DNA from 4 places in the Streptomyces cinnabarinus genome. Region 4 is predicted to be linked to each of the others. Evidence: riboswitches for the same ligand, from Rfam matches in the RefSeq annotation. Region 4 holds a riboswitch; each other region holds the start of a gene.
The links. A riboswitch is a leader RNA that binds a small molecule or an ion and turns the genes downstream of it on or off. The one in region 4 is predicted to bind cyclic di-AMP.

Region 1 (7,614 bases), 5.3 Mb from region 4:
TCCACGTCACGGTCGGTCGGACCGCGTCCGCTGGCCACCAGACAGACGCGCTTGGCGCCGCCCGCGAGCCCCGCGGCGGCCGCCTGGGAGGCCTCGTCGGGCTTGAGCCAGGTGTACTTGAGGATCCCGGCGGTCGAGCCCAGCCGCTGCGAGCAGTAGGAGCAGTCCTCCGGGCACAAGCCGGACTTGAGGTTGACGAGGTAGTTCAGTTTCACCCGACGGCCGAACCAGTGCCGGCGCACCTTGCCGGCTGCGGCCACCACATCGAGCAGGTCGTCATCGGACGTCGCGAGGACGGCCAGGGCTTCCTCGCGGGTCGGCAGCTCGCGCCGCAGCCCCTTGTCCACCAGCGTGTTCAGCAGGTCCATGAGAGCTGATCCTGTCTTACGGAGGGGTTCCTGGCCAAGGAGAGTTCGTACAACTCGGGCGCTTCGAGGTGTGGGTATTGCCACACCCTGGGCGCCGGGTCGTCCCGCTAGTGTCTGTGCGCTGCCTACAAAATCCCCGGAGGACCCATGGCGTTCGGCTGGATCGACGACCAGGCGGAGCTGCGCCGCCGTGCCGGACTCGTCCGGACCCTGCGCCCCCGCCCCGCCGACTCGCCGCTGCTGGACCTCGCGAGCAACGACTACCTGGGCCTGGCCCACCATCCGGAGGTCACCGAGGGCGCGGCCGAGGCGGCGCGGACCTGGGGCGGCGGCGCCACCGGCTCCCGGCTCGTCACCGGTACGACGGAACTCCACACCGAGCTGGAGCGCGAGCTGGCGGACTTCTGCGGCTTCGAGGCGGCGCTGGTCTTCTCCTCCGGCTACGCGGCCAACCTCGCCGCGGTCACCGCGCTCGGGCCGCACGGCTCGCTGATCGTGTCCGACGCGGGCAACCACGCCTCACTCATCGACGGCTGCCAGCTGGCCCGCGGTACGACCCAGGTGGTCGCGCACGCCGAGCCGGACGCCGTGCGCAAGGCACTGCAGACCCATGACGGACCGGCCGTGGCGGTCTCCGACACCGTCTTCTCGGTCGACGGCGACGCGGCCCCGCTGGCCGGGCTCGCCGAGGCGTGCCGGGAGTACGGCGCGGGACTCGTGGTCGACGACGCGCACGGGCTCGGGGTGCTCGGCGACGGCGGCCGGGGTGCCCCGTACGCGGCGGGGCTCGCGGGCGCCGACGACGTCGTCGTCACGGTGACGCTGTCCAAGTCGCTGGGCAGTCAGGGCGGCGCCGTCCTGGGCCCGGCCCGGGTGATCGACCATCTGGTCAACGCGGCCCGGACGTTCATCTTCGACACCGGCCTGGCCCCCGCCGCGGCCGGTGCCGCCCTCGCGGCCCTCCGGCTGCTGCGCCGGGAGCCGGAGCGGGCGGCACGGGCGCGCGCGGTGGCCGGTGAACTGCACGCCCGCCTGACGGCCGAGGGCCATCAGGCGGTGCGTCCGGACGCCGCGGTCGTCTCGGTGCGCGCGCCCTCCCCGGAGGAGGCCGTGCGCTGGGCCGCGGACTGCCGTGCGGCGGGTCTCGCCGTGGGCTGTTTCCGTCCTCCTTCCGTGCCCGACGGCATCTCACGGCTGCGGCTGACCGCCCGTGCGGATCTCACGGACGGCCAGATCGAACGCGCTGTACGGGTCATCGGCGAGACACGACCATGAGTCGGCGTGACACGGCCCTGCCGCCGCGGCGAGAGAACTGATCGATGGATCGAGACGGAACTGATCGGAACTGATCGGTATGGATCGGGAACTGTCAGGACTGGTACGCGGCCGTGAAGTCCGCCCAGCTCTCGGGGGAGAAGAGCAGCGCGGGTCCGGCCGGGCTCTTGGAGTCCCGTACGGCGAGGAGTCCGGCCCCGGGACCGGTCCACGGCCGAGCCGTCTCCACGCAGTTGTTCGCACCCGTGCTGTAGCTGCTGCGCAACCAGTGCGCGGTATGCAGATCGGTACTTGAAGGTACGTGCCGAGGCAGTGCAGACATGGTGCCTCCTTACGCGCCGTCAGCTATCCCGGCGATGTAATCCAACGATTCCTCGGGCGAAAGGGCGTGGATCTGAAGGGTGGTGAAGGCCTCCGTGTACGCCTGGAGGTCTTCTTTCCGTTCGAGGTAGAGGCTACTCGTAAGGTGGTCGAGAACAACCACATCCAGATCAGAAGTGCGCGAAAATGAGAAGACAACGAAAGGCCCCGTGATACCGATGTGCGCCCCCGCGGTGAACGGCAGGACCTGCAAGCACACTTGAGGCAGCCGCCCCGCCTCCACCAGCCGCCACAGCTGTCGGGACATCACCCCGGGACCGCCGATGTCCCGGCGCAGCACCGCCTCGTCGAGCACCGCGCTCAGCTCCAGCGGTGGCATCCCGCGCAGCACGTCCTGCCGGGCCAGCCGCACCTCGACGAGCGCGTCCAGCCGTTCGTCCGTCTCGTCCAGCCCGCCCACCGCGGCCCGGGTCACCGCCCGCGCGTACTCCGGCGTCTGCAACAGCCCCGGGACCACGGAGGTCTCCAGCGTGCGCATCGCGCTCGCCTGGGACTCCAGGCTGATGAAGTCCCGGTAGGTCGGCGGCAGCACCCCGCGGTACGCGTGCCACCAGTGGTGACGTCCGGCCCCGTCGTCGGACCCCGCCAACACCAGCAGCAACTCCCGTAGTTGTGAGTCCCCGACCGCGTAGGCGTCCAGCAGTAACCGCACATCGGCCGGTTTCACCCCGCTGGCACCGGTCTCGATCCGGCTCACCTTCGACTGGTGCCAGCCCACCAGACGCGCCGCCTCACCGCTGGTGAGCCCCGCACCGGTGCGCAACGCACGCAGTTCGGCGCCCAGCTTTCGGCGGCGTACCGCCGGCCCGTGCTGCATGCGCTACTCCTTACTCCAACCGGGCCGCCCAAATACGGTCTCGCGTAGCAGAGTTCACCGCTTCGAGCGACAGATATATGCATATCTTGGTGGATCGCCACCGTGACCGGCGCGGTAATGGCAGTCTGGCGATGAAGCACCAGTCCGGGACCGTACTCGAACCATCCGCTCCGTGTCGGACTGCGGTCCCGTGGGAAAGGGACGACGTCGCCATGGCAGACCATCTGGAAGCATCCGTCACTCTGCCGAGCGATCCCGCCTCGGTCTCCGCGGCGCGTGGCTATGTGGTCAGCACTCTCGCGGAATGGGGATTGCCGGTCGAGACGGACGTGGCCGACACCATCAGGCTCATCGTCTCCGAACTCGCCACCAACGCCGTACAGCACACGCTCGGTCAGTCACCCACCTTCACGGTGGACATCGAGCTGCACCATGACGAACAACTGCGCATCGGGGTCACCGACAGTCATCCGCGGTTCCCCAAGCGCCTGCCCGCCGCCGTCCAGCAGGACAACGGCCGGGGACTGGTGATCATCCGCTGGCTGACCGCCGAGTGCGGCGGCCGCCTCAGAGTCCGGCCGACCCGCGAGGGCGGCAAGACGGTCTCCATCGAACTCCCCTGGACGGCCCCGGCCCGCCCGGTCACCACGGCGGGCCAGCAGGAGCCATAGGGCCATCACCGAATCCCCCCGGCCCGCGCCCGCAGGCCCCTTGTCCAGGCCCTGGCCCCGGTCCAGGCCCCGCAGGAGTCAGGCCCTGGCGAACGCACCCCGCAACAGCGCCCCGAAGGCGTCCACCGCGGGCGTCGCCCCCTCCGCCCGCCGCGCGACCGAGATCGTACGGCGCAGCTCGCCCCCTTCCAGCGCCCGGGTCCCGACCGGAGTGACCGCCGTCCGCGCCACCATCTCCGGCACCACACCGACCCCGAGCCCCGCACTGACGAGCGCGCACACCAGCGCGTACACCGGGGTCTCCACCAGCACCGACGCGGTGGCCCCGGCCCGGGCCAGCACCGCCTCCACCCCCTGCCGGGCCGGATGATCCGGCGCCATGCTGATCAGCGGCTGCCCGGCCAGCTCGCTCAGCGGCAGCCGTGAGGTCGCGTCGGCGAGGGCGTGCCCGGGCGCGGTCACCAGCACCAACTCCTCGACCAGAACCGGCTCCAGCACGACCGACGCGGGCACCGGCACCGGGTCCGCGGGCTCATAGGTGTGGGTCAGCGCCAGATCGATCTCCCCTGCGGCGACCGCGGCGACCCCGGCGGGCGGCTCGTAGTCGGCCACCGTCAGTTCCACGTCCGGGTGGGCCCGGCGGAACGCGCTCAGTACCGGCGGCAGCAGATGGACGCCCGCGGTCTGGAAGGTGCCGAGCCGGAGCGTGCCCCCGGACAGCCCGGTGAGCCGGGCCAGTTCATGCCGGGCGCGCTCCAGTTCGTCCAGCACCCGGCGGGCCCGCGCCACCAGCAGTTCGCCCGCGCCGGTGAGCCGGGCCCCGCGATGGTGCCGGACCAGCAGAGGTGTGCCCGCCTCCCGCTCCAGCTTCGCCAGCTGCTGGGAGAGCGCGGGCGGGGTGTAGCCGAGCCGCTCGGCGGCCCGGGTGATCGAACCGGCCTCGGCGACCGCCACGAGTGCGGCGAGCCGGGTGGGGTCGTACACGGGAGACTCCCTTGGGGCTCGGGCGCCGGGCCGGAGACTAAAGCATTGCTTAAGGCAGACCCAGAATATTCGAAGTACCTGCTGAAGGCTTCCGCACGGCACGCTGGCCGTATGGACGGACAGCTTCTCGCCTTCACCGGGGTCGCCGCCGGCATGGTCGCCATGCCCGGGGCCGACTTCACCGTGGTCGTACGCAACGCCCTGGTCTCGCGCCGGGCCGGGATCGCCTGCGCGCTCGGCATCACGGCCGGGCTGATGCTGCACACCGCGCTGGCGGTCGCTGGGGTGGCGGCCGTGCTGACCGCGGTCCCCGCACTGTTCCGAACGCTTCAACTGCTGGGCGGCGCCTATGTGCTGTACCTGGGCGCACGCACGCTCCGGGCCCTGCGCCGACCGCGCCCGGAAGCTCCCGAGGAGACCTCCGTCGCCGCGCGCCCGCTGCGGCAGGGCTTCGTCACCAACGCGCTCAATCCCAAGGCGCCGATCACGTTCCTCAGCCTGCTCCCGCAGTTCGTGCCGGCAGGCTCTCCCGCGCTGCCCCGGACCCTGCTGCTGGCACTGATCGTGGTGGTGCTCGCCCTGCTGTGGTTCCCGGCCGTGGCGCTGCTGGTGGACCGGCTCGGCCGGTGGCTGCGCAGGCCGCGGGCCGCCCGGCGCGTGGAAGCGGTCACCGGCGCCGCCCTGACCGCCCTGGGCACGGTCCTGCTCCTCGAAGCCGTCACCTGAGCGACCGTCAGGGGCGGCGGCGTGTCAGGACGCCGCCGCCCCCCTCGGGCCGCCGGTCAGCTCACCCGGCCGTACCAGACGCTCTTGGTCCAGATCTTCTGCAGCCTCACCACATCCCCGGTCTTCGGGGCGTGCCAGATCTTGCCCTTCCCGGCGTAGATGCCGACGTGGTAGATGTTCGACCCCGAGTGGAAGAACACGAGGTCGCCGGACTTGCGGCTCTTGGACGAGATGTGGCGCGTCTTGTTGTACTGCTGGGCCGCCGTACGAGGCAGCTTCTTGCCCGCCTTCTTGTACGAGTACAGCGTGAGCCCGGAGCAGTCGAAGCGGTGCGGCCCGACGGCGCCCCACTTGTAGGGGGAGCCCTTCTTGGAGGCCGCGACCTGGAGTGCCTTCGTCGCCGGAGTGGCCGCCTGGGCCTCGGCGGAGAGGCCGGGGGCCACGATCGAACCGCCCACGGCGGCGATGGTGAGCGCCGAAGCCGTACCGGCACGGGCCATCAGCGACGGGACACGATTGAGCGCAGTCATGCGCAACCCTTCGTCAGCCGCCTGTGAAGGATGACCTGTCGGATTCGGGCTGGCGAAGTTGCCCGGCCGCGAAAAGCGGCTTCACCCCAAGGGCTGCTCGGCGCGAACCTCCGTGCCGGCGACCCGTCGTGCCTGGGTCCTCCACTCCTGCCGATCCACTCCTGTCGACCGGTCGTCCGGGCGGCGGCAGGACTCGGCGTCCGCCCGGACCGCCCCGCCGCTGTGGCGGGGGCTTGTCGTCAGACAGGGATCTTGACTCACTGATGTCCGAAAATCCCAATGGAACCGGGGATTTGTGGTGTTACTCACCACTCACCCGTTCGGGTGGACACTGCTCCGTTCGAACGATCGTCGAGGGCCCGGGGGATGCCCGGACCAGGCACGGAACGTCCATTTCGGTCCTGGGGCTACGCGCGTTGCGCAACCCTGACGGGTCGGCAAAAGGAGGCGCGGCTACGCCAAAAGGGGGTACCTCGTTTGGTCCGTTTCAACTCCGGGCCGGACGAGTCGAGATGGCGGCGGGACGCCCGCACCGCGCTCACGTGCGTCAACTGTCCGAGCGCGGCGGCACCGTGACGCGAGCCGCGCGGCGCTGTCCGTCCAGGGCACGCGGCGCTCGCGCCGGCGCGTCCCGCAGTGCCTATGACACCGGGGCGAGTTCCCGCTCCGGTGTCGGCTGGCTCTGCGTACGGGACTTCAGCAGGGCGCCGAGCACCACCGCGCCCAGGCCCAGCGTCGCCCACCACGTCAGTGTCAGCACGGGGCCGGTGGCCGCGGCGCCGTCGAAGAACGCCGTGGAGCGCAGCGCCGTCGCGCCCGCGCCCGGCGGCAGCCACTGTCCGATCGCGCCGACCGGCTCGGGCAGCAGCTCCGGCGCCGAGGGCGCGCCGGAGAAGGGGTTGCCGAACAGCATGACCAGGCCCGCGGTGATCCCGATCCCGGCGGGGCCGATCAGGGCGGCCAGTCCGGCGACGGCGGCGCTCACCGCGAGGGTCGCCAGGCCGAACACCCCTGCCTCCGCCCACCAGTTGCCGTCGACGACCGCCAGCCAGCTGTGGGCCACGGCCGCCGCGGTGAGGCCCACCAGCGCGGCGGAAGCGGCCAGTGCGGCCACCGCCCGGCCGCCGCGCAGGCCGAGCAGGGTCACCACCGCGCCCGCCGCGATACCGGCCAGCGCGAGCGGCAGCACGCCGGCGTTGAAGGCCGCGCCCCGAGGGTCATTGGCGGGCGCGGGCACCACGTCGACGGTCCGGACCTCGCCGCCCGCGGCGGCGGCCTGCTGCTGGAGCAGCTGAGCCACGACCGGACTGCCCGCCGAGGCGGTGAGCAGCGAGGTGCCGTCCGGTGTCACGACGATCGCGCCGTATACGGACCGGTCCTCGACGGCGTCCCGGGCGGCGGCCTCGTCGGCGTAGTGGTGGAGCTCGAACGCCCCCTCGTGCCGGGTCAGTTGGCGTTCCACCTGGGCGGTGGCGGTGGCCGGGCCGGCCACCCCGAGCGGCAGGTCGCGGGGTGCGGTGCGGGCGGCGGGCCAGGCGAAGGCCCACAGGGCGAGGGCGGCGAGGACCGGGACTAGGACGACGACCGCGATCAGTCGGCGGCGGGTGGACATGGTTTCCCCTTGGGTGCGCGGTGGTGCTCACAGGGATCGTTCTTATAGAGAACGATCATTCGTTTTAGTGGAGCCATCAGCGTCTCGCCGCCCGGCGCACTTGTCAAGAAGGAACGTTCGTTTTAAATTGGGGGACCATGGCCCGCGTATCCCAGGAACACCTCGACGCCCGCCGCCGCCAGATCCTGGAAGGCGCCGCCCGCTGCTTCGCCCGCAACGGCTTCCACGCCACCTCCATGCAGGACGTGCT
Region 2 (7,614 bases), 1.2 Mb from region 4:
TGTTCGGGCTGGTCGGGCTGCTCACCACGGCGAACGTCTTCATCGCCGTGCTGTGGACGTGAGTTCGGCCTCCTCGGCCGCGGCGGAGACGTAGGCCCGCTCCTCCTGGACCGCCCCCACGGCGACGGCCAGCCAGGCCGCGACCGCGATCCACAGCAGGATCTCGCCGGGGGTCTCCAGCCAGGACACCTCGATGGCGGCGGCGACGGACAGGGTCGCCGTCGCGGTCATGCCCAGCGGGAACACGGTCGCCCAGCGGCGTACGTCGTAGCGGGGCCGTGGCCGGACCGCCTCGGCCACGGCGAGCACGGCGTACCAGGCGAGGTCGAGCACCAGCAGGGTGACGGTGACCGTGTGCAGGACATCGTCGGCGTCGTCGTTCCACAGATACAGCCCGGGGCTGTCCGCGGCGATCAGCTTGGACCCGGCGAGCGCCGAGATGGCCATCGCGCCGCCCGCGACCCAGTGGTCCCCGGCGCCCTCCAGCACCTGGCGCGGATCGAAATGGAGCAGGGCGAGGCCGTAGAGGACGAGTCCCAGCCAGAACAGCACGAGCGCGGCGTGCGCGAGCCAGGCCGTGGACTCGGCCGCGGCGAGGGTGGCGCCGAGGACGGCGAGGCCCTGCGTGGCCACGCAGCTGAGGAACACCGCGCCGGGCATACGGCGGCGCCAGTTGCTCACGACGACGTAGAGCAGGCCCGGCCACAGCACCGCGGCGAGCGCCAGCAGGGCAGCGGCCAGGGCCTGCCAGCCGAGCGCGGAGAAACGGGTGCCGAGCACGGTCGTCGCCGCGACGGCGGTGAGCGCGGCGGGGGTGCCCGCCTCCTGCCGCCAGCGCGCGGGCTGCCGCAGCAGCCTGAGGACGAAGTCCGTGGCGAGGCCCAGCCAGGCGACGCAGGCCACGGCCAGGGTGATCCGGGAGAGGACCTCGTAGCCGGTCAGGTGCAGGCCGACCGAGATGATGCCGGTCGCCATCACCGCGGCACCGGCCGCCGGAGGACGCAGCGCCCACCAGGCGCGAAGTGAGCGAGGGGCAGAGGTGCCGGGCATGCGCCGATGCTAAGGAGCGGGAGGCCGGTTCCCGACGGGCCACGCGCGCGGGGGCCACGAAATACGCGCGGGCGGCAGGGTGGCAGGGCGGACGGGTTTACGCGCGGGGCGTCCACGGATCCGTCGCCGTCGCTCGCCCAGCGGCAGCGGCACGCGTGCGTAGGCGTCGATCACGCCCACGCGCGCGTGCCGGGTCGGATCAGGCGGGGCGTACGACGCTGTGGATCGAGCCCTCGCCGTCGTAGTAGATCGACTCCTCGCGGACGTAGGCGCCGGGCTTCGGGGCGTGGATCATCATGCCGTTGCCGATGTAGATGCCCACGTGGCCGAGGTTCTCGTAGAAGAAGACGAGGTCGCCGGGCTTGGCGTTGGCGAGGGAGACCGTGGTGCCCGCGTTGACCTGGTCGTAGGTGGTGCGCGGGAGGGAGATGCCGGCGGCCGCCCAGGCGTCCTGGGTGAGGCCGGAGCAGTCGTAGGAGTCCGGGCCGGTCGCGCCCCAGACGTACGGCTTGCCGATCTGCGCGCGGGCGAAGGCGAGCACCTTCTCGGCCTTCGCGGCGTAGGTGGAGTCCGCCGGGGCCTCGGTCTCGGTGGACCCGGTGGAGGACGAGCCGGAGGACGACGAGTCGCTGGAGGAGGAGCCGCTCTCCTGCTGCTCGGCCTCGGCCGCCGCTGCCGCCTCCGCGGCCTCCTTGCGGCGCTGTTCCTCCGCCGCCTGCTTCTCCGCCAGCTCGGCCGCCTTCTGCGCGGCCTCCTCCTGGCGCTTGCGCTCGATCTCGGCGAGCCGCGCCTTCTCCTCCGCGGTCAGGTCGGAGAGCAGGTCCCGCGCGTCGGCGAGCTTCTTCTGGACGGTCGCCTTGGCGGTCTTCAGCTCGCCCTGCGACTCGTTCAGCGTCTGGAGGCTCTCGGTGGCCTCCTCGCGCTTCTTCATCGTCGCCGACTGCTGCGTGACGTAGTCGTCGACCGCTTCCTTCTGGCGACCGGTCATCCGGTTCATCAGCTGGGTCTGGTCGAAGTAGTCCTGCGGCGAGTCGGCCAGCAGGAACGTCGCGGTGTCGGGGGCCGCGGCGCCGGTGCGGTACTGCGCGGCCGCGAAGGAGCCCAGCTCCTCCCGCGCGTCGTTCAGCTTCTGGGTGCGCTTGGCGACGTCGTCCAGCAGGGTGTCGACCTGCTTGCGCTGCTTGGTCGTCTTCTCCTTGGCCGCGTTGTACTTCTCGGTCGCCGTCTCCGCCTGGCGGTAGAGGTCATCGACCTTCTTCTCGACCTCTTCGAGGCTCGGCTTGTCGTCCGTGGCCGGAGCGGCGTTGGCCGTCTGGGACAGCAGGGCCACGGAGGTGAGCGCGGCCGTGGCGAGGGCGGGGGTCCGTATGCCTGCGACGCGCGGCCCTGCGGGACGCGACTTGCGGTGCGACGCCAAGGGAGGCGACTCCTTCCATGTACCGCCTACCGAGTTAGCTGTCGGGTTCGGGCGGGTGGTTCGGAAGGTTTGCCCTACGGCCCTCTCCGGTAAGGGAGTCGGGCCGATTCACCCCAAGGTCCGTTGGGTCCCCGGCTCCGGCTGCCGTCGGCGGGCAGCGGACTCGGCGGAGGCCGCGCGGCCCGGCGTCGTTCGCCGGTGGGGGTCGTACGGCCTGCCCGGCACGGTAGCCAACTCGTGTGGCCCCTGTGAAGGTTGATGGGTGATATGCCCGATACATTTTCGTGACCTTGGGTCAGAACGTCGCGGGGTGTGGTCAATCCGGATGGATCTATGCCGAGTTGTGCGTATTTTCTCCGGAGTGACATCGTCCGCCCGCTTCCCGGCGCTAGCTTCCAGCCAGCCGCGGTCGTGTGAGCCGCGGTGGGGGAGTAGGGGGTACGGCCATGAGGAAGCGCACATCACTCGTCGTTGCCACGGGCGTCGCGCTCGCCGCCACCGTGGGCGTGGCGCCCGCCGGGGCGAGCGGGGGAGGGGACGGCCGGCCGGTCGTCCGGGTGATCGCGAGCGGGCTCGACAATCCACGCCAGCTCTCGTACGACGAGGGGCGGCTGTACGTCGCCGAAGCCGGCCGGGGCGGCAAGAAGTGCATCGGGGAGGGGCCGGAGGGGGAGACCTGCGTCGGACTCACCTCCGCCGTCACCAAGATCTACTGGGACGGGGGCGCGTGGAAGCACCGCCGGGTGGTGAAGGGGCTGCCCTCGGGCGCCGCCCCGGACGGCGGCTTCGCCACCGGCGTCGCCGGTGTGTCCGCCCGATACGGGGAGGTGTGGGGCGTGGAGACCTTCGTCCCGCCGGAGGCCGGGGTGCCCACGCACCGGCCCTGGAACACCCTCGGCAAGCTGCTGCGCATCGACCACGGCACGGCGCGGATCGCCGCCGACGTGTCCGCCGTGGAGCTGAAGCACAACCCGCACAAGGCGAACGTGGAGTCCAACCCGTACGCCGTCCTCGCCCTGCCGGACGGCCGGAAGATCGTCGCGGACGCGGCGGGCAACGACCTGGTGGAGATCTCCCGGTCCGGCAAGGCCCGCCCCTTCACCGTCTTCCCGGACCACAACGGCCGGGAGTCCGTCCCCACGTCCCTGGCGCTCGGACCCGACGGCACGCTCTACGTCGGTGAGCTGAACGGCCTCACCGAGAAGCCCACCGCGCGGGTGTGGCGCGTCGATGCCTGGACCGGCAAGATCCTCGGCTTCAAGTCCGGCTTCGGGCCGATCAGCGGCATCGCCGTCAACGGCAGCGGAGACCTGTACGTCAGCCAGCTCTTCGCGGGCGTGGTGACGAAGCTCTCGGGCACCGGGCGCACTGACGTCAAGGTCCCCTTCCCGGCGGGCGTGGCCGTGGACCCGCACGACGGCAAGGTCTACGTCTCCGCCTGGTCGATCGCCGACCGCGACGGCACCGTCCTGGACGGCAGGAAGACCCCGGGCGGCCAGGTCTGGAAGATCCTCGGCTTCTGAAAACCGTCCGATGTTCCGAGGGCGGCGGCGGGGTGTCAGTGGGGAGCCCTAGACTCGGAGAGCGATGAGCAGCCTCTTTGATGACAGCTTCCTGGCGGATCTTCAGGCCCCTCGTGGGCGTGAGGAGGAGCCTCCGCCGCCGCCCGAGGACGAGCACGCTCCGGAGTCGGTTCCGGACGATCTGTTCGGTGGGAAGTTCGACGTGCCGCCGGACCGGGACGACTACTACCGCGACGGCGCCCCACGCCCGGCGCTGGATGCCGCCGCGCTCATCGAGGGGCTCAACGAGAACCAGCGCGCGGCCGTCGTCCACTCCGGCACCCCGCTGCTCATCGTGGCCGGCGCCGGTTCCGGCAAGACCCGTGTGCTCACGCACCGCATCGCCTATCTCCTCGCCGAGCGGAACGTGCACCCCGGCCAGATCCTCGCGATCACCTTCACCAACAAAGCCGCGGGCGAGATGAAGGAGCGCGTCGAGCAGCTCGTCGGCCCGCGCGCGAACGCGATGTGGGTGATGACCTTCCACAGCGCCTGCGTCCGCATCCTGCGCCGCGAGAGCAAGAAGCTCGGGTTCACCTCGTCGTTCTCGATCTACGACGCCGCCGACTCCAAGCGTCTGATGGCCCTGGTCTGCCGGGACCTCGACCTCGACCCCAAGCGGTTCCCGCCCAAGTCCTTCAGCGCCAAGATCAGCAACCTCAAGAACGAGCTGATCGACGAGGAGGACTTCGCCGCCCAGGCCGGCGACGGCTTCGAGAAGACCCTCGCCCAGGCGTACGCGCTCTACCAGTCGCGGCTGCGCGAGGCCAACGCCCTCGACTTCGACGACCTGATCATGACGACGGTCAATCTGCTGCGCGCCTTCCCGGACGTCGCCGAGCACTACCGCCGCCGCTTCCGCCATGTCCTCGTCGACGAGTACCAGGACACCAACCACGCCCAGTACGCCCTCGTGCGCGAGCTGGTGGGCACCTCCGAGCACCCCGTCGACGTACCGCCCGAGGCGGAGCTCCCGCCCGCCGAACTGTGCGTCGTGGGCGACGCCGACCAGTCGATCTACGCCTTCCGCGGCGCGACGATCCGCAACATCCTCCAGTTCGAGGAGGACTACCCGGACGCGACGACGATCCTGCTGGAGCAGAACTACCGCTCCACGCAGACCATCCTGACCGCCGCCAACGCGGTCATCGAGCGCAATGAGTCCCGCCGCCCCAAGAACCTGTGGACCAACGCGGGCGCGGGCGCGCGCATCACCGGCTATGTCGCCGACACCGAGCACGACGAGGCCCAGTTCGTCGCCGACGAGATAGACCGCCTCACGGACGCGGGCGACGCGAAGGCCGGCGACGTCGCCGTCTTCTACCGCACCAACGCCCAGTCCCGCGTCTTCGAGGAGATCTTCATCCGCGTCGGCCTGCCCTACAAGGTCGTCGGCGGCGTCCGCTTCTACGAGCGCAAGGAGGTCCGGGACGTCCTGGCCTACCTGCGGGTGCTGGCCAACCCCGAGGACTCGGTCCCGCTGCGGCGGATCCTGAACGTCCCCAAGCGCGGCATCGGCGAGCGCGCCGAGGCGATGATCGACGCGCTCTCCCAGCGGGAGAGGATCAGCTTCCCGCAGGCCCTCAAGCGGGTGGACGAGGCGTACGGCATGGCCGCGCGCTCCACGAACGCCGTCAAGCGGTTCAACACGCTGATGGAGGAGCTGCGGACGATCGTGGAGTCCGGCGCCGGACCCGCGACCGTCCTCGAAGCCGTCCTCGAACGCACCGGCTATCTGGCCGAGTTGCAGGCATCCACCGACCCGCAGGACGAGACCCGGATCGAGAACCTCCAGGAACTCGCCGCCGTGGCCCTGGAGTTCGAGCAGGAGTCGGAGGAAACCCCGGGCGGGCTCGCCGACTTCCTGGAGCGGGTCGCGCTCGTCGCCGACTCCGACCAGATCCCCGACGAGGACGAGGACGGCTCCGGAGTCATCACCCTGATGACCCTGCACACCGCCAAGGGCCTGGAGTTCCCGATCGTCTTCCTCACCGGCATGGAGGACGGCGTCTTCCCGCACATGCGCGCCCTCGGCCAGGCCAAGGAACTGGAGGAGGAGCGCCGCCTCGCCTACGTCGGCATCACCCGCGCGCGGGAACGGCTGTATCTGACGCGCTCGTCGCTGCGCAGCGCGTGGGGGCAGCCGTCGTACAACCCGCCCTCCCGCTTCCTGGAGGAGATCCCGGCGCAGCACGTGGACTGGAAGCGCACGGGTGCCACCTCGCCGGTGTCCTCCGGGCCCGCGTCAGGCGTGGCGGCCTCGCTGTCCTCGTCCCGCTCCCGCTCGGCGGCGTCCGGCGCCTCCGGCTTCGCCACCCGCCGCACCGCCGAGCAGCCGGTCGTCGCGCTGGCCGTGGGCGACCGGGTGACGCACGACCAGTTCGGGCTCGGCACCGTGATGGCGGTCAAGGGCACTGGCGCCAACACCGAGGCGACGATCGATTTCGGCGACACCAAGCCGAAGCGGCTGCTGCTGCGCTACGCGCCGGTGGAGAAGCTCTAGCCACGAGAAAGCCCCCGCTGTCGAACAGCGGGGGCTCGCAGGGAAGTTGCGACAGCCGAGGCTACGACGGGTCGAGGCCGTGGCTGCGCAGCCAGGCGAGCGGGTCGATGGCCGAGCCGCCGCCCGGACGGACCTCGAAGTGCAGGTGCGGACCGGTGGAGTTGCCGGAGTTGCCGGAGTACGCGATCGGGTCGCCGGCCTTCACCGTCGTACCGGAGGCGACCTGGTAGGTGGAGAGGTGGCAGTACCACGTCTCCGTGCCGTCCATCGCGGTCACGATCATCATGTTGCCGTAGGCGCTGTTCCACTGGGTGCGCACGGTGCCGTCGGTCGCGGCCATCACCGTGGTGCCGTAGGACACCGGGAAGTCGATGCCGCTGTGCACCGACATCCAGTTGATGCCGGCCTGGCCGTAGTAGGCGCTGAGCCCCTGCTGGGCGACCGGCAGGGCGAACTTGGGGCGCAGCCGCTCCTTGCGGGCCGCCTCCTCCGCCGCCTTCTTCCGCTCGGCCTCCTGCTCGGCCTTGAGGTCGATGCGCTCCTGCGTCCGGCTGGCCCGGTCGGCGAAGTCGTCGGCGCCCGCGGAGAGGCTCTCCAGCTGGGTGTCGAGCTTGTTGTTGGCGGCCGACGGCTTGACGGCCTGCGCGTCCGAGGCGGTCGTCACCGTGTCCTTCTCGTCCGTCGTCAGGGTGCCGACGGAGGCGGCGGCGATCCCGGCCACGCCCATCACACAGGCCGACGGCACGGCGACGGTCAGCAGCGCGGAGCGCTTGGCGGGGGGACGGCGGCGGGAGCGGGCCGCGCGGGCGGCGGTCCGGGAGCCCGGGACGGGGCCGGTCTCCTCCTGGTCGTCGAGCAGGGGAGTGACGGCGGGCAGCTCACCGGTGGCGGTCAACTCGCCCTCACCGGAGGTGGTTTCCTCGTACGGCGCCGCGTCGTAGGACGCTTTCTCGTACGACGCGGCGCCGTACGCCGGGTCCTCCGCCGTGGCCTGCTCGAACGTCGCCGTGGCCTGCTGGTCGAACGATTCGGCCCGGTGCTCGTAGTCGTCCGCCCCGGCCGTGGCGCCGTCGGAGTTCCAC
Region 3 (7,614 bases), 2.3 Mb from region 4:
GCAACCGTGGCCTGGCGACCGCCCGGACCATGAGCTTCTTCCGGCTCGTCGAGGCACGCGCGCACGCGCGCGCGGGTGACGCGCAGGCCGCGGGAGCGGCGCTGAAGGCCGCCGAGGGCTGGCTGGAGCGCTCCCGGGACGGCGACCACGACCCGTCCTGGCTCGGCTTCTACTCCTACGACCGCTTCTGCGCGGACGCCGCAGAGTGCTACCGCGACCTGAAGGCGCCGCGTCAGGTGCGCCGGTTCACGGAGCAGGCGCTGTCGAAGCCGACGGAGGAGTTCGTGCGCTCGCACGGGCTGCGGCTGGTCGTCTCGGCCGTCGCCGAGCTGGAGTCGGGCAACCTCGATGCGGCATGCGAGCAGGGCGTGCGGGCGGTGGAGGTGGCGGGGCGGATCTCGTCGGCGCGTACGACGGAGTACGTGAAGGATCTTCTGCACCGGCTGGAGCCGTACGGGGACGAGCCCCGGGTGGTGGAGCTGCGGGAGCGGGCCCGGCCGCTGCTGATGACGCCCGCGTGATGCCGCCCTGAGAGCGGGCTCCTGAGAGCGGACTCCTGAGGCCGGGCGGGGAACCGGCGCTTCCTGGTTTGAGGGCATTGTCAGTGGCGCAGTGCACTATCGAAGCCGGGAGGTGATGCGGGTGCGTTCCGTGGCGTACGACTGTGACGTGCTGGTGGTCGGCGGCGGGATCGTCGGTCTCTCCACCGCGTATGCGATCACGCGTGCCGCGCCGGGGACGCGGGTCACCGTGCTGGAGAAGGAGACCGGGCCCGCCCGGCACCAGACGGGGCGCAACAGCGGGGTGATCCACAGCGGGATCTACTACCGGCCCGGCTCGCTGAAGGCCCGGTACGCCGTGCGCGGGGCCGCCGAGATGGTGAAGTTCTGCGCCGAGTACGACATCGATCACGCCGTCACCGGGAAGCTGATCGTCGCCACCGAGCGGGCGGAGCTGCCCCGGCTGCACGCGCTGGTGCAGCGGGGGCGGGAGAACGGCATTCCGGTGCGGGAGCTGGGGGCCGCGCAGATCGCCGAGTACGAGCCGGAGGTGCGGGGGCTCGCCGCGATACATGTCGGGACCACCGGGATCTGTGACTTCGTGGGGGTCGCCCGGCGACTGGCCGAGGCCTCGGGGGCGGAGATCCGGTACGGGGCCGAGGTCGTACGGGTGGATCGGCGGCCGGAGCTGGGGGTCGCCGTGCGGACCGCGGGCGGGGACGTCGTGCGGGGCCGGGTGCTGGTGAACTGTGCCGGGCTCTACTGCGATGAGGTCGCCCGCCTGACCGGGGACGATCCGGGGATGCGGATCGTGCCCTTCCGTGGGGAGTACTACTCGCTTTCGCGGCCCGAGCTGGTGCGGGGGCTGGTGTATCCGGTGCCTGATCCGGCCTTCCCCTTCCTCGGGGTGCATCTGACCCGGGGGATCGACGGAGGGGTGCACCTCGGGCCCAACGCGGTGCCGGCGCTGGCCCGCGAGGGGTACGGGTGGGGGACCGTGCGGCCCCGGGAGCTGGCCTCGACGGTGGGGTGGCCGGGGGCGTGGGCGATCGCGCGGCGGCATTGGCGGTACGGGGCGGGGGAGCTGCGGCGGTCGGTGTCCAAGAGGGCGTTCACGGATGCCGTGCGCAGGCTGCTGCCGGCGGTGTCCGAGGCCGACCTGGTGCCCGCGGCGGCCGGGGTGCGGGCGCAGGCCGTCCTGCGGGACGGCACGCTGGTCGACGACTTCCTGATCCGGGAGGGGGCACGGGCGGTACACGTCCTGAACGCCCCGTCCCCGGCGGCGACGGCGTCGTTGCCGATCGGGAGAGAGGTGGCGCGGCGGGCGCTGGGGGCGTTGGCGCGCACCTGACCGATCGGCCCTGACGGGGCCTCGTCCTCGAACGGCGAGGAAGCCGATGCGGCAGCGGGCGGGGCTGTCCGCTCCCGTAAAATCGGATCCACTGTGTCTGACTCCCTCCCCACCTCAGCCCCCACCCCCGGCCACGAGCCCGGCGTGTCCGTTCGGCATACGCGGGCCAAGGGGGAGCCACGGTTCCCCGACGGGCCGAAGGCCGATCCGGCGGGGTCGCATTTCGAGCGGCGGATCCGGAGCTTCCAGCCGCGCCGGAGCCGGGTGACGGCCGGGCAGGCGGACGCGCTGCAGCGGCTGTGGCCCAAGTGGGGGATGGACATCGACGGGAGCGAGGTTCTCGACCTGCGGGAGTTCTTCGGCAACGACCGGCCCGTCGTGCTGGAGATCGGGTTCGGGATGGGCGAGGCCACCGCGCAGATGGCCGCCGGCGACCCGGAGACCAACATCCTCGCCGTCGACGTGCACACCCCGGGGCAGGGCAATCTGCTCAACCTCGCCGACCATCACGGCCTGTCCAACATCCGGGTCGCCAACGGCGACGCGATCATCCTGCTCCGCGAGATGCTCGCCCCGGACTCCCTCGACGGCCTCCGCGTCTACTTCCCGGACCCCTGGCCCAAGAAGCGGCACCACAAGCGGCGGCTGATCCAGCCGGAGTTCCTCAGCCTCGCCGCCACCCGGCTCAGGCCCGGCGCGGTGCTGCACTGCGCGACCGACTGGGAGCCGTACGCCGAGCAGATGCTCGAGGTCCTGACCGCGCACCCGGACTTCGAGAACACGCAGGCCGACGGCGGTTTTGCGCCGCGTCCCGAGTTCCGGCCGCTGACCCGTTTCGAAGGCCAGGGACTGGACAAGGGACATGTCGTGAACGACCTGCTCTTCCGTCGCGTACACCGAGACGAAACCCTCAACGGCGCCTGAGCCCACCGCGCTCCTCTGCGGGCTGCGCCCCTCCCTCGTTAGGGTCAATGCCGTGGCCACCGATCCAGTTCCCCCGTACCCGACGCACCCCACCGGCCCGCCCGGCGGCGCACTTCGGCACGCGCACTGGTGGCAGCGGAAGTGGGTGCGCTACGGCGCGCTGATCACCCTGCTCACGCTCTCCGGCCTGGTCATCCTCGCCCTGGTCCGCGAACAGACCGGCACCCAGGGCTTCCTGGTCGGGCTCGGCCTCGCCGTACTGCCGGTGCCGCTGCTCATAGCCGCCTTCCGGTGGCTGGACCGGGTGGAGCCGGGCCCCTGGCGAAACCTGCTCTTCGCCTTCGCCTGGGGCGCCTGCGCGGCGGCGCTGATAGCCATCGTCGCCAACAGCTTCGCGACCAGATGGATAGCCACGGCCACGGCGGATCCGTCCAGCGCGGACACCCTCGGGGCGACCGTGATAGCGCCGATCGTGGAGGAGTCCGCGAAGGCGGCCGCCGTTCTGCTCGTCTTCCTCTTCCGGCGCCGGGACTTCACCGGGCTCGTCGACGGGGTGGTCATAGCCGGGCTCACCGCCACCGGCTTCGCGTTCACCGAGAACATCCTCTACCTCGGTACCGCCTTCGGCACCGACCAGCTCACCGGCGACAGCGGCATCGCCTCCGTCACCGCCGCAACCTTCTTCGTGCGCATCGTGATGTCCCCGTTCGCGCACCCCCTGTTCACCGTCCTCACCGGCATCGGCTTCGGCATCGCCGCGCTCTCCGGCGACCGGCAGCGCTGGCGGCGGATCCTGCTGCCGCTGTCCGGGCTGCTGCTCGCGATGGGCATGCACGCGCTGTGGAACGGCTCCGCGTCCTTCGGCCCGTTCGGCTTCTTCGCCGTCTACGCGGCGATCATGGTGCCCGCCTTCGGCCTGCTGACCTGGCTCGTGATCTGGACCCGCCAGCGCGAACTGCGCACCGTGCGGGAGGAGCTGCCCGCCTACGCCGTGGCCGGCTGGCTCACCCCGGCCGAGCCCTTCGCGCTCGGCTCGATGCGGGCGCGGCGCATGGCCCGGCAGTACGCCCGCCGCACCGCGGGCGGACGGCGGGCGGCGCGGGAGGTGGCGCAGTACGAGGCGTACGCGACCTCGCTGGCGTTCCTGCGGCACCGGGGGCGCCGCGGCCGTGCGGGCGCCGACTTCGTCGTGCGGGAAGCGGAGCTGCTGCGGGAGCTGTGGCGGCGCCGGGAGGTGGCACGGCCGGCGCTCGACCACGCGGCGCGGGCGACGGCACCGCCCGTCCCGGTGGTGGCGGCGCCCTGGCCGATGTACGGGGCGTACGGATACCCGGCACAGCCGAGCGGCTACCAGCCCTATCCGGCGTACCCGGCCTACAACCCGTACCGCACGTAGCGCCTGCGGGCATGCGAAACCGGCAGCCCTGACGTCGGGGGGTCGTCGTCAGGACCGCCGGGGTTCACGCGGGGGCGTGGGTCAGATGTTGAGGCCCTTGTCGCGCAGCCACGCGAGCGGGTCGATGCCGGAGGAGGACCCCTCGGGGTGGACCTCCATGTGCAGGTGCGCGCCGGTCACGTTGCCGGTCGCGCCCACCCGGCCGATGATGTCGCCGGTGGTGACCTTCTGGCCGACGGAGACGCTGATCGAGGACTGGTGGGCGTACCAGATCTCGGTGCCGTCCTCCAGGGTGAGCACGGTCTTGTAGCCGTAGGAGCCGTCCCAGCCGGCGCTGGTGATCGTGCCGGTGTGGACCGCCTTCAGCAGGGTGCCCGTGGGAGCGGCGAAGTCGAGGCCCGTGTGGTACCCGGAGGACCACATCGAACCGGCCTGGCCGAAGGTCGAGGTGAGGGTGAACGACGAGGTCGGCAGCGTGTACTGCTTGGCCAGCGCGGCGAGGCGCTCGGCCTCGGCCTTCTTGCGGGCCTCCTCCTCGGCCTTCGCCTTGGCGGCGGCGGCCTTGGCCTTGGCTTCCTTCTCCGCCTCGGCGGCGGCTTCCGCGGCGGCCTTCTCGGCGGCTGCGGCGGCATCCGCGGCGGCCTTGGTGTCTACCTGGTCCTGCTGCTGCTCGGCCTGGGCCATGATCCGGGCGCGCAGCGCCTCACCGGCGTCGGCGGCGCCCTGCTCGGTGTCCATCGTGGTCATGCCGACGCTGCTGAGCGGGGAGGCCGCCGTCTCGGGCGTCTCCTCGTCCGCGGAGTGGTCGGAGATCAGCGGCAGGTCGGGCATGGTGATCGCGACCGGCGGCTTGCCGGACTGCGCGCTGGCCATACCGCCCGCGCCGACCGCGGCTATGACACCGACGCCGAGAACCGTGGAGCTGCGGGCGAGTCCGCCGCCGCCCTTCTTGGCGACGCGATGCTTGCCGCGCACCGGGCGAATGGATTCCGCAGTGGGGTTCCACTCTTCGAACGGGCCCTCGTCGCTGCGATAGCTGCCGTAGCCGAAAGTCTCGTCCCCGCGTTGGCTCGGCACGAACGGGGCAGGGCGGTTTGACGCCACGTGGGCGTGCTCCTTTCCTTCCTTCTCGCCTACCGGGTTAGCTGACGGGTTCGGAGCAGGAAGGTCTCCTACGCGCGTATATCCGACCGGTTTTGCCCGGTGGATTACGCCCGATTCACCCCAAGTTGGTGGTTCCCCGGTTCCCTTACGGGATTCGGCGCGTGCGCACGGAGCCGACTCTTGTGACGGCTGGGACGACCGCGCTGCGTTATCGAACGTTAATAGACCCGGGGTGCGGATTCCAAGCCGTTCCGCTTGATCATTAACGAATCCGGCCGGAACTTTAGGGTCATGAGGGGTTTAAATCGGGCGAGTTGACCAAGGTTCACCTGCCACACAGTTGTTGACGGTATGTCAGTTGTTATGCGGAGGGCTTCCGTCCGATCACCCCCGGTGACCATCGGGGTCATCGGTCAGGGCCGCCGTACGGCGAGCAGGGCCATGTCGTCCGTCATCCCGCCCCCGCAGTGCCGACGCGCCTCCTCGGCGAGGGTCCGGATCAGAGCGGCGGGCTCGTGGAAGGCGCGGCCGGAGAGCCGACGCTCGGGGTCGTAGAAGACGCCGTGCGCGTCGCGGGCCTCGGACAGGCCGTCGGTGTGCAGCAGCAGGGTGGCGCCGCGCGGGAAGGGCACCTCCTCGGCGCGGTCGGGCCAGTTGCCGAGGTCGCTCATGCCCAGCGGCAGGGCGGGCTCCCCGGCGGGCAGCGGGCGTACGGTGCGGTCCGCGTGGAGCAGCAGCGGGGGCGGATGGCCGCGGTTGACGATCCGTACGACGCCCTCGCCGTGCGGGAGTTCGGCCAGTACGGCGGTGGTGAATCCCTCATGGGCGTCGATCCCCTCGCGCCGTGTGCCCTCCCGGGTCAGCGCCCGCTCCAGGCGCCGTGCGACGCCCTCCAGGTCCGGCTCCTGCTCGGCCGCCTCCCGGAAGGCGCCGATGACCACGGCGACGGCCGCGACGGCGCCCATGCCCTTGCCGCGCACATCGCCGACGACGAGCCGGACGCCCCACGGGCTGTCCACCACCGCGTACAGATCACCGCCGATGAAGGCGTCGGCCTGGGCGGCCTCGTAGCGGGCGGCGATGTCGAAGCCGCCGATCCGTTCCACGGGTTGGGGCAGGACGGCGCGCTGCGTGGCCTCGGCGATCTCGCGCTGCGAGGCGAGCCGCAGATCGCCGCGGCGCACCACGCGGTTGAGCACGGCCGCCAGGACGGCGACGGTGACCACGGTGATCACCTCGGTGACGGTGTCCGCGTCCACGCCGAAGCCGAAGCGGACATGGACGGCGTAGGCGGCGATCAGGGCCCCGACGCCGGTGATGACGGTGCCGAGCAGCGAGAAGAGCGGGGCGGCGACGAGCGGGGCGGCGGTGAAGAAGGGGACCGCGGTGAAGTCACGGGGGGTGCTGAGGTCGTACAGGATGCCGCCCGCGATCAGGGCCGCCGGGATGATCCGTGCGAGGGTGCGGCCGGACGGGAAGCGCCGGGTCCCCTGTCTGACCGAAGCCCGCACTGCCCGCCTCCCGCCGCGTCGCCGTCCCTCCAGGGTTCCCGGAGCGGGGCCGCGGGGCGAACGGGGTGGGCCGAGTGGATGAGTGGGCCGACATGCACCGAGGGCCGGAACCCTTTCGGATTCCGGCCCTCGGCCTTCAGTAGCGGGGACAGGATTTGAACCTGCGACCTCTGGGTTATGAGCCCAGCGAGCTACCGAGCTGCTCCACCCCGCGTCGGTGAAACCAGTGTACGTCATCCGCAGGGCCCGAAGCACACCCGTTTCCTCAGGCCGCCGGGTTGCCCGCGTGAGTGAGGGTCTCCCAGGAGACGAAGAGGCCGTCGGTACCGGCCGGGCGGGTCTTCTCGGCGAGCCTGCGGGCGGCCGGGACGGAGGCGCCGCGCCGGTCCTCCAGATGGTTCAGCGCGACCTCCAGGTCGGGCCCCATGGTCCGCCGGACCTGGCCGCCGCACAGCCAGGCCGGGGCGGGCTCGCCGCTCTGGTGCCGGGCGTGCAGCTCCATCGCGGCCTTGAGCCGGTCCTCCGCCTCGCCGTACAGATCGACGCCCTGGTGCCAGGCGGTCTCGGCGATGTGCGCGGTGGCGGCGATCGCGTGGCCGACGTGCTCGAAGTTCCGGCAGGTCTCCTGGGTGACACCCGGCTTGTACGTCGTCTGCCGGAACCAGTACGCCGCCAGGCGCTGCGGGGTGTTCATGCTGGACCCGGCCGGGGTGAGCGGGAGGCGGCCGTCCTTGTCGAGGTAGAAGTAGGCGGGCACGCGGTCGCGGAAGCGGGCCAGGGCGTGGTCGAAGGTCTTGTGGTCGTCGAGGAAGACGGCGATGCCGATGG
Region 4 (7,614 bases):
CGCCCTCCCTGGGCTGGCTGGACGTGAAGACCTCCGGCGACGTCGAGGTCCCGGTGATCGAGGCCGCCATCGACGAGGAGCTCGCCCGGTTCGCGGCCGAGGGCCCGACGGCCGAGGAAATGGAGCGCGCCCAGGCCCAGTTGGAGCGCGAATGGCTGGACCGGCTCGGCACCGTCGCGGGCCGCGCCGACGAACTGTGCCGCTACGCGGTGCTGTTCGGCGACCCGCAGCTCGCCCTCACCGCCGTGGGCCGGGTGCTGGACGTGACCGCCGAGGAGGTCCAGGAGATCGCCAAGGCCCGGCTGCGCCCCGACAACCGCGCGGTGCTTGTCTACGAGCCGACCGTCCCCATGGAGACCGTCGAGGAACCCACCGAGGACCTGGAGTCCGCGGCCACCGTGGAAGCAAGCGACGAGAACGAGGAGACGGCCAAGTGACCGAGCTCGCCCCGATGGAGTTCCACCCCCAGCCCCAGGCGGGTGAGGCGAAGGTCTGGGCCTTCCCGGCGCCCACGCGCGGGACCCTCGACAACGGCCTGACCGTGCTGCGCTGCCACCGCCCCGGCCAGCAGATCGTCGCCGTCGAGGTGCTCCTGGACGCCCCCCTGGAGGCCGAGCCGGCCGGCCTGGACGGCGTCGCCACGATCATGGCGCGCGCCTTCTCCGAGGGCACCGACAAGCACACGGCCGAGGAGTTCGCCGCCGAGCTGGAGCGCTGCGGCGCCACCCTCGACAGCCACGCCGACCACCCCGGCGTGCGCCTCTCCCTCGAAGTGCCGGTCTCCCGGCTGCCCAAGGCACTCGGACTGCTCGCCGACGCCCTCAGGGCGCCCGCGTTCGCCGACAGCGAGGTCGAGCGGCTGGTCCGCAACCGCCTCGACGAGATCCCGCACGAGCTGGCCAACCCCTCCCGGCGCGCCGCCAAGGAGCTGTCCAGGCAGCTCTTCCCGGCGACCGCCCGCATGTCCCGCCCGCGCCAGGGCACCGAGGAGACCGTCGAGGCCATCGACTCCGCGGCCGTACGCGCCTTCTACGAGCGGCATGTGCGCCCCGCCACGGCCACCGCCGTGGTCGTCGGCGACCTCACCGGCACCGACCTGGACGCGCTCCTCGCCGACACCCTCGGCTCCTGGACCGGCTCCTCGGCCGAGTCGCGGCCGGTGCCCCCGGTCACCGCCGACGACACCGGCCGGATCGTCATCGTGGACCGCCCCGGAGCCGTCCAGACGCAGCTGCTGATCGGCCGCGTCGGACCCGACCGGCACGACCGCGTGTGGCCCGCGCAGGTCCTCGGCACGTACTGCCTCGGCGGCACCCTCACCTCCCGCCTGGACCGCGTCCTGCGCGAGGAGAAGGGCTACACCTACGGCGTGCGCTCCTTCGGGCAGGTCCTGCGTTCCGCCCCCGACGGCAGCGGCGCGGCGATGCTCGCCATCAGCGGTTCCGTCGACACGCCGAACACCGGTCCCGCCCTGGAGGACCTGTGGAAGGTGCTGCGCACCCTCGCCGAGGGCGGGCTCACCGACGCCGAGCGGGACGTCGCCGTGCAGAACCTGGTCGGGGTGGCGCCGCTGAAGTACGAGACGGCGGCCGCCGTGGCGAGCACCCTGGCCGACCAGGTCGAGCAGCACCTGCCCGACGACTACCAGGCCACGCTGTACCGCCGGCTCGCCGAGACGGGCACCGTGGAGGCCACCGCGGCGGTCGTGAGCGCCTTCCCGGTGGACCGTCTGGTGACGGTGCTGGTCGGTGACGCGGCGCAGATCAAGGAGGCCGTGGAGGCCCTTGGGATCGGTGAAGTCACCGTCGTGACGGCCGAGTAGACACCTCCTCGGATGTGAACGCGCGGTCACGCGCGTGTGGGGCCCTGGTGACGGAAGCGCCACCAGGGCCCCTTTATGTCCGAATTGGGGGAGAGGTTGCCTGTCTGACCTGTGGCATGCGCTACAAAAACAGTGATCCGTTTGGGAATTGAAAGTTGCCCCGATTAGCGTCATGCGGGCTGTCCGTCAGGCAGTGCGCCGCGACCGCGGCACCGGACAGTCATCGCCGAGTCCCCCTACGGCGCGAGCCAGGGGAGCCGGGGACCCACCGCAGTCCCTGGGGTGAATCGGGCGCCCGCGCGTAGTGCGAGGGGGTCCGTAGGAGACCTTCCTGCTCCGAACCCGTCAGCTAACCCGGTAGGCGAGAAGGAAGGAAAGGACCAGCCACTACATGGCGTTCACCCGCGCCACCGGGAAGCACCGCCGTCCCAGCCGGATGCAGCGCACGACCGCCCGCGCGGCGGGCGTCGCGGCCCTCACCACCACCGGCGTCGTCGGCACTCTCGCGGCCGCCCCGGCGCTCGCCGCCGAGGTCCCCGCGGAGCAGACCGGTCTCACCCCCGTGATCACCATCGGTGACTCGGTAGCCGACCAGATCGACGCCCAGGCCGCCGCGCAGCAGCAGGCGGCCGTCGAGGCGGAGGCCAAGAAGGAGGCCGAGGAGGCCGCGCGCAAGCGGGCCGCCGAGGCCGCCGAGGAGGCCCGCGAGGCCAAGGAGCGCGCCGCCCGTGAGGCCGAGCGCAAGCGCCTGAACACCTTCGTCTCCCCGATCTCCGGCTCCTACGTCTCGACGAGCTACAAGGCCGGCGGCGCCGTCTGGTCCTCCGGCAGCCACACCGGCATCGACTTCCACGCCTCCAGCGGCACCTCCGTCCACTCGGTCGGCACGGGCACCGTCGTCGAGGCCGGCTGGGGCGGTGCCTACGGCAACCAGATCGTCATCCGGATGCATGACGGCACGTACACCCAGTACGGGCACCTGTCGTCGATCGGTGTCGCGGTCGGCCAGAGCGTCACCCCGGGCCAGCAGATCGGCCTGTCCGGTGCCACCGGCAACGTCACCGGGGCGCACCTGCACTTCGAGGCCCGCACGACCGCGGAGTACGGCTCGGACATCGACCCGCTCTTCTACCTCCGCTCGCACGGTGTGAGCCTCTGACGGCATCCGCCACCGCTTACCGGAACCCCGGCTCCCAGAGTCGGGGTTTTCGGCTTTTACCGGGCCCTGTTGTCCAAAAAATATCCATGGATTCCGGCCCGCCATCGGAAATTCCCGCTCATTGCCATAGAGTCGATGAACACGTCAGCCATCGACGTTTCACGGGGATTAAAGCGGAGGTCGGTCATGCGTGTTCCGGCGCAGTCGGTATGCACGGCGATCCGGGACGACATCGTCGCCGGAGTCCACGAGCGCGGCGGCCGGCTCACCGAGGAACTGCTCGCCCGCCGCTACGGTGTCTCGCGCGTCCCCGTCCGGGAGGCCCTGCGCACACTGGAGGCGGAGGGCTTCGTGGTGACCCGGCGGCACGCGGGCGCGTGTGTCGCGGAACCGACCGAGCAGGAGGCCGCCGACCTGCTGGAAATGCGCGGCCTGCTGGAGCCGCTGGGCGCCGCCCGCGCCGCCCAGCGGCGCACCGAGGCGCATCTGAAGGTGCTGCGCGGCCTGGTGAGGCTCGGTCAGGAGCGGGCCAGGAGGGGCAACAGCGAGGATCTGCGCTCGCTGGGCAGCTGGTTCCACGAGACGCTCGCCCAGGCCTCCGGCAGCCCCGCGCTGACCTCGATGCTGACCCAGCTGCGGCACAAGATCGCCTGGATGTACGCGGTGGAGGCGCCCGCCAGCCCCGTGGAGGCGTGGGCGGAGCACGGCGCGATCGTGGACGCGGTGGCGCGCGGCGACAGCGAGCGCGCGCGGGCGATCACGGCCATGCACACCGAGCGCGCGAACGGCGCGCACCGGCTGAAGCTGTCCGCGGGACCGGAGCGTGTGAGGAATTCGCAACATCCCGTAAACATGTCGGGTCAGCCGTATTAACACGCGCGCCGTATACAAAGAGGCAGTAATTCGCGGGGGATTATTTCTGCTGCCCGAATTCGGAAATGGCGATCGCCCGGCGGGAAAGGCGAAGGGCCCGCCCGATAATTCGGACGAGCCCCTCGGGAAGCGGCGAGTGCCGCGTGCGCACTGGCTCAGACGGTCTCGGGGAGTTCCTCGAGGCCCTCGGCGACCAGCTTGGCCAGCCGGTCCAGGGCGGCGTCCGCGCCCTCGGCGTCGGAGGCGAGCACGATCTCCTCGCCGCCCTGGGCACCCAGGCCCAGAACGGCCAGCATGGAGGCCGCGTTGACGGGGTTGCCGTCAGCCTTGGCGATCGTCACCGGGACGCCTGCGGCCGTGGCGGCTCGGACGAAGATGGAAGCGGGGCGGGCGTGGAGGCCCTCGGCCCAGCCGACGTTGACGCGGCGCTCAGCCATGTGATGCTGCCCTTCAGGTGCTCAGGTTGTCTAGACCAGTGTTCCACAACGTGAAGCGTGCCCGGAACAGACCTTCGTCCCGTTCCGTGTGGTCGCCGGACCGCGGCCTCGATCCGGCACCCGTCCTCCACAGACTGCCCCGCGCCGTTGTCGGACGCGAGCCGTAATCTGGGCCCCATGCAGAGCGCCTCGGACCGGCACGAGTACCCCGCCCACTGGGAAGCCGACGTGGTGCTGCGCGACGGCGGCACCGCGCGCATCCGACCCATCACCGTTGACGACGCCGAGCGCCTGGTCAGCTTCTACGAGCAGGTCTCGGACGAGTCGAAGTACTACCGCTTCTTCGCGCCCTACCCGCGACTGTCCGCAAAGGACGTCCACCGCTTCACGCACCACGACTTCGTGGACCGGGTGGGACTCGCGGCCACCATCGGCGGCGAGTTCATCGCCACCGTACGCTACGACCGCATCGGCCCCGACGGAATGCCCGCCTCCGCCCCCGCCGACGAGGCCGAGGTCGCCTTCCTCGTCCAGGACGCCCATCAAGGCCGCGGTGTCGCCTCCGCCCTCCTCGAACACATCGGCGCCGTCGCGCGGGAGCGCGGGATCCGCCGGTTCGCCGCCGAGGTGCTGCCCGCCAACACCAAGATGATCAAGGTGTTCACGGACGCCGGGTACACCCAGAAGCGCAGCTTCGAGGACGGCGTCGTCCGCCTGGAGTTCGGCCTGGAGCCCACCGACCGCTCGCTCGCCGTGCAGTACGCGCGCGAGCAGCGCGCCGAGGCCCGGTCCGTGCAACGCCTGCTGGTGCCCGGCTCGGTGGCCGTCATCGGCGCCGGCCGGACCCCCGGCGGCGTCGGCCGGGGCGTCCTGGACAACATCCGCGCGGGCGGCTACCGCGGCCCCCTGTACGCGGTGAACCAGGCGTTCCCCGAGGAGCTGAAGGAGCTGGCGGGCGTGCCCGCGCACCGCTCGGTGCGGGACATCGACGGCCATGTCGACCTCGCCGTGGTCGCCGTACCGGCCGAACAGGTCCCCCAGGTCGTCACCGAGTGCGGCGAACACGGCGTCCAGGGGCTGGTCGTGGTCTCCGCCGGGTACGCCGAGAGCGGGCCCGAGGGCCGGGAGCGCCAGCGCGAACTCGTCCGGCACGCGCGTACGTACGGCATGCGGATCATCGGGCCGAACGCCTTCGGTGTCATCAACACCTCGGCGGACGTCCGGCTGAACGCCTCGCTGGCGCCCGAGATGCCACGGCCCGGCCGGATAGGGCTGTTCGCCCAGTCCGGCGCCATCGGCATCGCGCTGCTGTCCCGGCTGCACCGGCGCGGCGGCGGGGTCACCGGTGTCACCGGCGTGTCCACCTTCGTCTCCTCCGGCAACCGGGCCGACGTCTCCGGCAACGACGTCCTGCAGTACTGGTACGACGACCCGGACACCGATGTCGCCCTCATGTACCTGGAGTCCATCGGCAACCCCCGCAAGTTCACCCGGCTCGCCCGGCGGACGGCCGCCGCCAAGCCGCTGGTCGTGGTGCAGGGCGCGCGGCACGGGGGAGCTGCCCCGCAGGGCCACGCCGTACGGGCGACACGGCTGCCGCAGGCCACGGTGTCGGCGCTGCTGCGGCAGGCCGGGGTGATCCGGGTCGACACCATCACCGAGCTGGTCGACGCGGGGCTGCTCCTCGCCCGCCAGCCGCTGCCGTCCGGTCCGCGCGTGGCGATCCTCGGCAACTCCGAGTCGCTGGGCCTGCTGACCTACGACGCCTGCCTCGCCGAGGACCTGCGGCCACTGCCGCCGCTGGACCTGACGACCGGGGCGTCGGCGGAGGACTTCCGCCGGGCCCTGTCACGCGCCCTGGCCGACGACACCTGCGACGCCGTGGTCGTCACGGCGATCCCGGCGATCGGTGAGACCTCGCCGGGCGACGCGGTGCTGGCCGAGGCGCTGCGATCGGCCGCGGAGGAGGTGCCCGGGAAACCGGTGCTGGTGGTGCACGTGGAGCTGGGCGGGCTGGCGGAGGCGCTGTCCGCCGCCGCCAGCACGGCACCCCGGGCCCCGGCCGAACCGGGGCCGGTCGCGCCCCCCGCGCCCGCCCCCGCGGACGCGCCGCGGGACCAGCCGCCCTCCCCGCGCGGGCGCCTCATCCCCGCCTACCCCGCGGCCGAACGCGCCGTCCGGGCCCTCGCCGAAGCCGTGAAGTACGCCCAGTGGCGCCGGGAGGCCGCCGAGCCCGGCCGGGTCCCCGAGTACGACGGCATCGACGAGCGGGCCGCCGCCGCCCTGATCGACGGCCTCCTCACGCGCGGGCAGGGCCTCACCCTCGGCCCCGAGGAGACCTCCGACCTGCTCGGGACGTACGGCGTCCAGGTACGGCGCGCCGTCCCCGCGCCCACCCCCGACGCCGCCGCCGAAGCGGCCCGCGCGGTCGGCTACCCCGTCGCCCTCAAGGCCACCGCACCGCACCTGCGCCACCGCGCCGACCTGGGCGGCGTCCGGCTGGATCTCGCGGACGAGGAGCAACTGCGCCGGGCCTACGCCGAATTGGTCGAGCTGTTCGGCAGGCCGGAGGAACTGCGGCCGGTCGTCCAGGCCATGGCCCCGCGCGGGGTGGACACGGTCGTACGGGCCGTGATCGACCCGGCGGCCGGCGCCGTCCTGTCGTTCGGGCTCGCCGGAGCCGCCTCACAGCTCCTCGGCGACATGGCCCACCGGCTGATCCCGGTGACCGACCGCGAGGCGTCCACCCTGGTGCGCTCGATCCGGACCGCGCCGCTGCTCTTCGGCTGGCGCGGCTCCACCCCGGCCGACACCCCCGCGCTGGAGGAGCTGCTCCTGAGGGTGTCGCGCCTGGTCCACGACCACCCGGAGGTCGTCGCGGTGACCCTGGAACCGGTGGTCGTCGCCCCGCACGGCCTGAGCGTGCTCGGCGCCACCGTACGGCTGGCCCCGCCGCCCGCTCGCGACGACCTCGGGCCGCGCACGCTGCCCGCCTACTGACCGGCGCGAGCGGTCCCTCGCAGTCAGTGGGCCCCCGTAGGATGGGGGTCATGGCCAAGACCAGTACGACGACCCAGGGGCTGCGAGCGGCGATCGAGCGCAGCGGCTACTACCCGGCCCTCGTGGCCGAGGCGGTGGAGGCCGCCGTGGGCGGCGAGCCCATCCGGTCGTACCTGGTCCACCAGGAGACCACCTTCGACCAGAACGAGGTGCGCAGGCACGTCACGGTCCTGGTCCTCACCGACAACCGCTTCATCGTCAGCCACACCGACGAGCAGGCGGCGGACACCACCTCGCCCACCCCGTACGCCACGACGTCCACC

Region 1: it holds a riboswitch for cyclic di-AMP, as region 4 does, so the genes downstream of both, STRCI_RS05800 (C40 family peptidase) here and STRCI_RS30115 (M23 family metallopeptidase) in region 4, are expected to answer to the same signal.
Region 2: it holds a riboswitch for cyclic di-AMP, as region 4 does, so the genes downstream of both, STRCI_RS24730 (C40 family peptidase) here and STRCI_RS30115 (M23 family metallopeptidase) in region 4, are expected to answer to the same signal.
Region 3: it holds a riboswitch for cyclic di-AMP, as region 4 does, so the genes downstream of both, STRCI_RS19605 (M23 family metallopeptidase) here and STRCI_RS30115 (M23 family metallopeptidase) in region 4, are expected to answer to the same signal.

The regions. Positions count from the first base shown of each region.
Region 1 covers NZ_CP114413.1:1,362,168-1,369,781, reverse strand. The annotation lists gene bioB (biotin synthase BioB) at 1-368, opposite strand, end outside; gene STRCI_RS05830 (8-amino-7-oxononanoate synthase) at 516-1,643, shown strand; gene STRCI_RS05825 (DUF397 domain-containing protein) at 1,738-1,965, opposite strand; gene STRCI_RS05820 (helix-turn-helix domain-containing protein) at 1,975-2,841, opposite strand; gene STRCI_RS05815 (ATP-binding protein) at 3,054-3,512, shown strand; gene STRCI_RS05810 (LysR family transcriptional regulator) at 3,591-4,496, opposite strand; gene STRCI_RS05805 (LysE family translocator) at 4,608-5,222, shown strand; gene STRCI_RS05800 (C40 family peptidase) at 5,279-5,752, opposite strand; cyclic di-AMP (ydaO/yuaA leader) riboswitch at 5,756-5,883, opposite strand; gene STRCI_RS05795 (ABC transporter permease) at 6,393-7,364, opposite strand; gene STRCI_RS05790 (TetR/AcrR family transcriptional regulator) at 7,502-7,614, shown strand, end outside.
Region 2 covers NZ_CP114413.1:5,431,823-5,439,436, forward strand. The annotation lists gene STRCI_RS24720 (hypothetical protein) at 1-62, shown strand, start outside; gene STRCI_RS24725 (tellurite resistance/C4-dicarboxylate transporter family protein) at 40-1,050, opposite strand; gene STRCI_RS24730 (C40 family peptidase) at 1,250-2,467, opposite strand; cyclic di-AMP (ydaO/yuaA leader) riboswitch at 2,476-2,630, opposite strand; gene STRCI_RS24735 (ScyD/ScyE family protein) at 2,914-3,990, shown strand; gene pcrA (DNA helicase PcrA) at 4,055-6,532, shown strand; gene STRCI_RS24745 (M23 family metallopeptidase) at 6,594-7,614, opposite strand, start outside.
Region 3 covers NZ_CP114413.1:4,360,197-4,367,810, forward strand. The annotation lists gene STRCI_RS19585 (NsdA family TPR-like regulatory protein) at 1-521, shown strand, start outside; gene lhgO (L-2-hydroxyglutarate oxidase) at 637-1,851, shown strand; gene trmB (tRNA (guanosine(46)-N7)-methyltransferase TrmB) at 1,996-2,775, shown strand; gene STRCI_RS19600 (PrsW family intramembrane metalloprotease) at 2,828-4,171, shown strand; gene STRCI_RS19605 (M23 family metallopeptidase) at 4,253-5,275, opposite strand; cyclic di-AMP (ydaO/yuaA leader) riboswitch at 5,287-5,445, opposite strand; gene STRCI_RS19610 (PP2C family protein-serine/threonine phosphatase) at 5,689-6,786, opposite strand; tRNA gene STRCI_RS19615 (tRNA-Met) at 6,927-7,000, opposite strand; gene STRCI_RS19620 (alginate lyase family protein) at 7,052-7,614, opposite strand, start outside.
Region 4 covers NZ_CP114413.1:6,632,063-6,639,676, forward strand. The annotation lists gene STRCI_RS30105 (M16 family metallopeptidase) at 1-437, shown strand, start outside; gene STRCI_RS30110 (M16 family metallopeptidase) at 434-1,822, shown strand; cyclic di-AMP (ydaO/yuaA leader) riboswitch at 2,037-2,200, shown strand; gene STRCI_RS30115 (M23 family metallopeptidase) at 2,214-2,981, shown strand; gene STRCI_RS30120 (GntR family transcriptional regulator) at 3,168-3,854, shown strand; gene STRCI_RS30125 (HPr family phosphocarrier protein) at 4,010-4,291, opposite strand; gene STRCI_RS30130 (bifunctional acetate--CoA ligase family protein/GNAT family N-acetyltransferase) at 4,469-7,291, shown strand; gene STRCI_RS30135 (DUF5998 family protein) at 7,342-7,614, shown strand, end outside.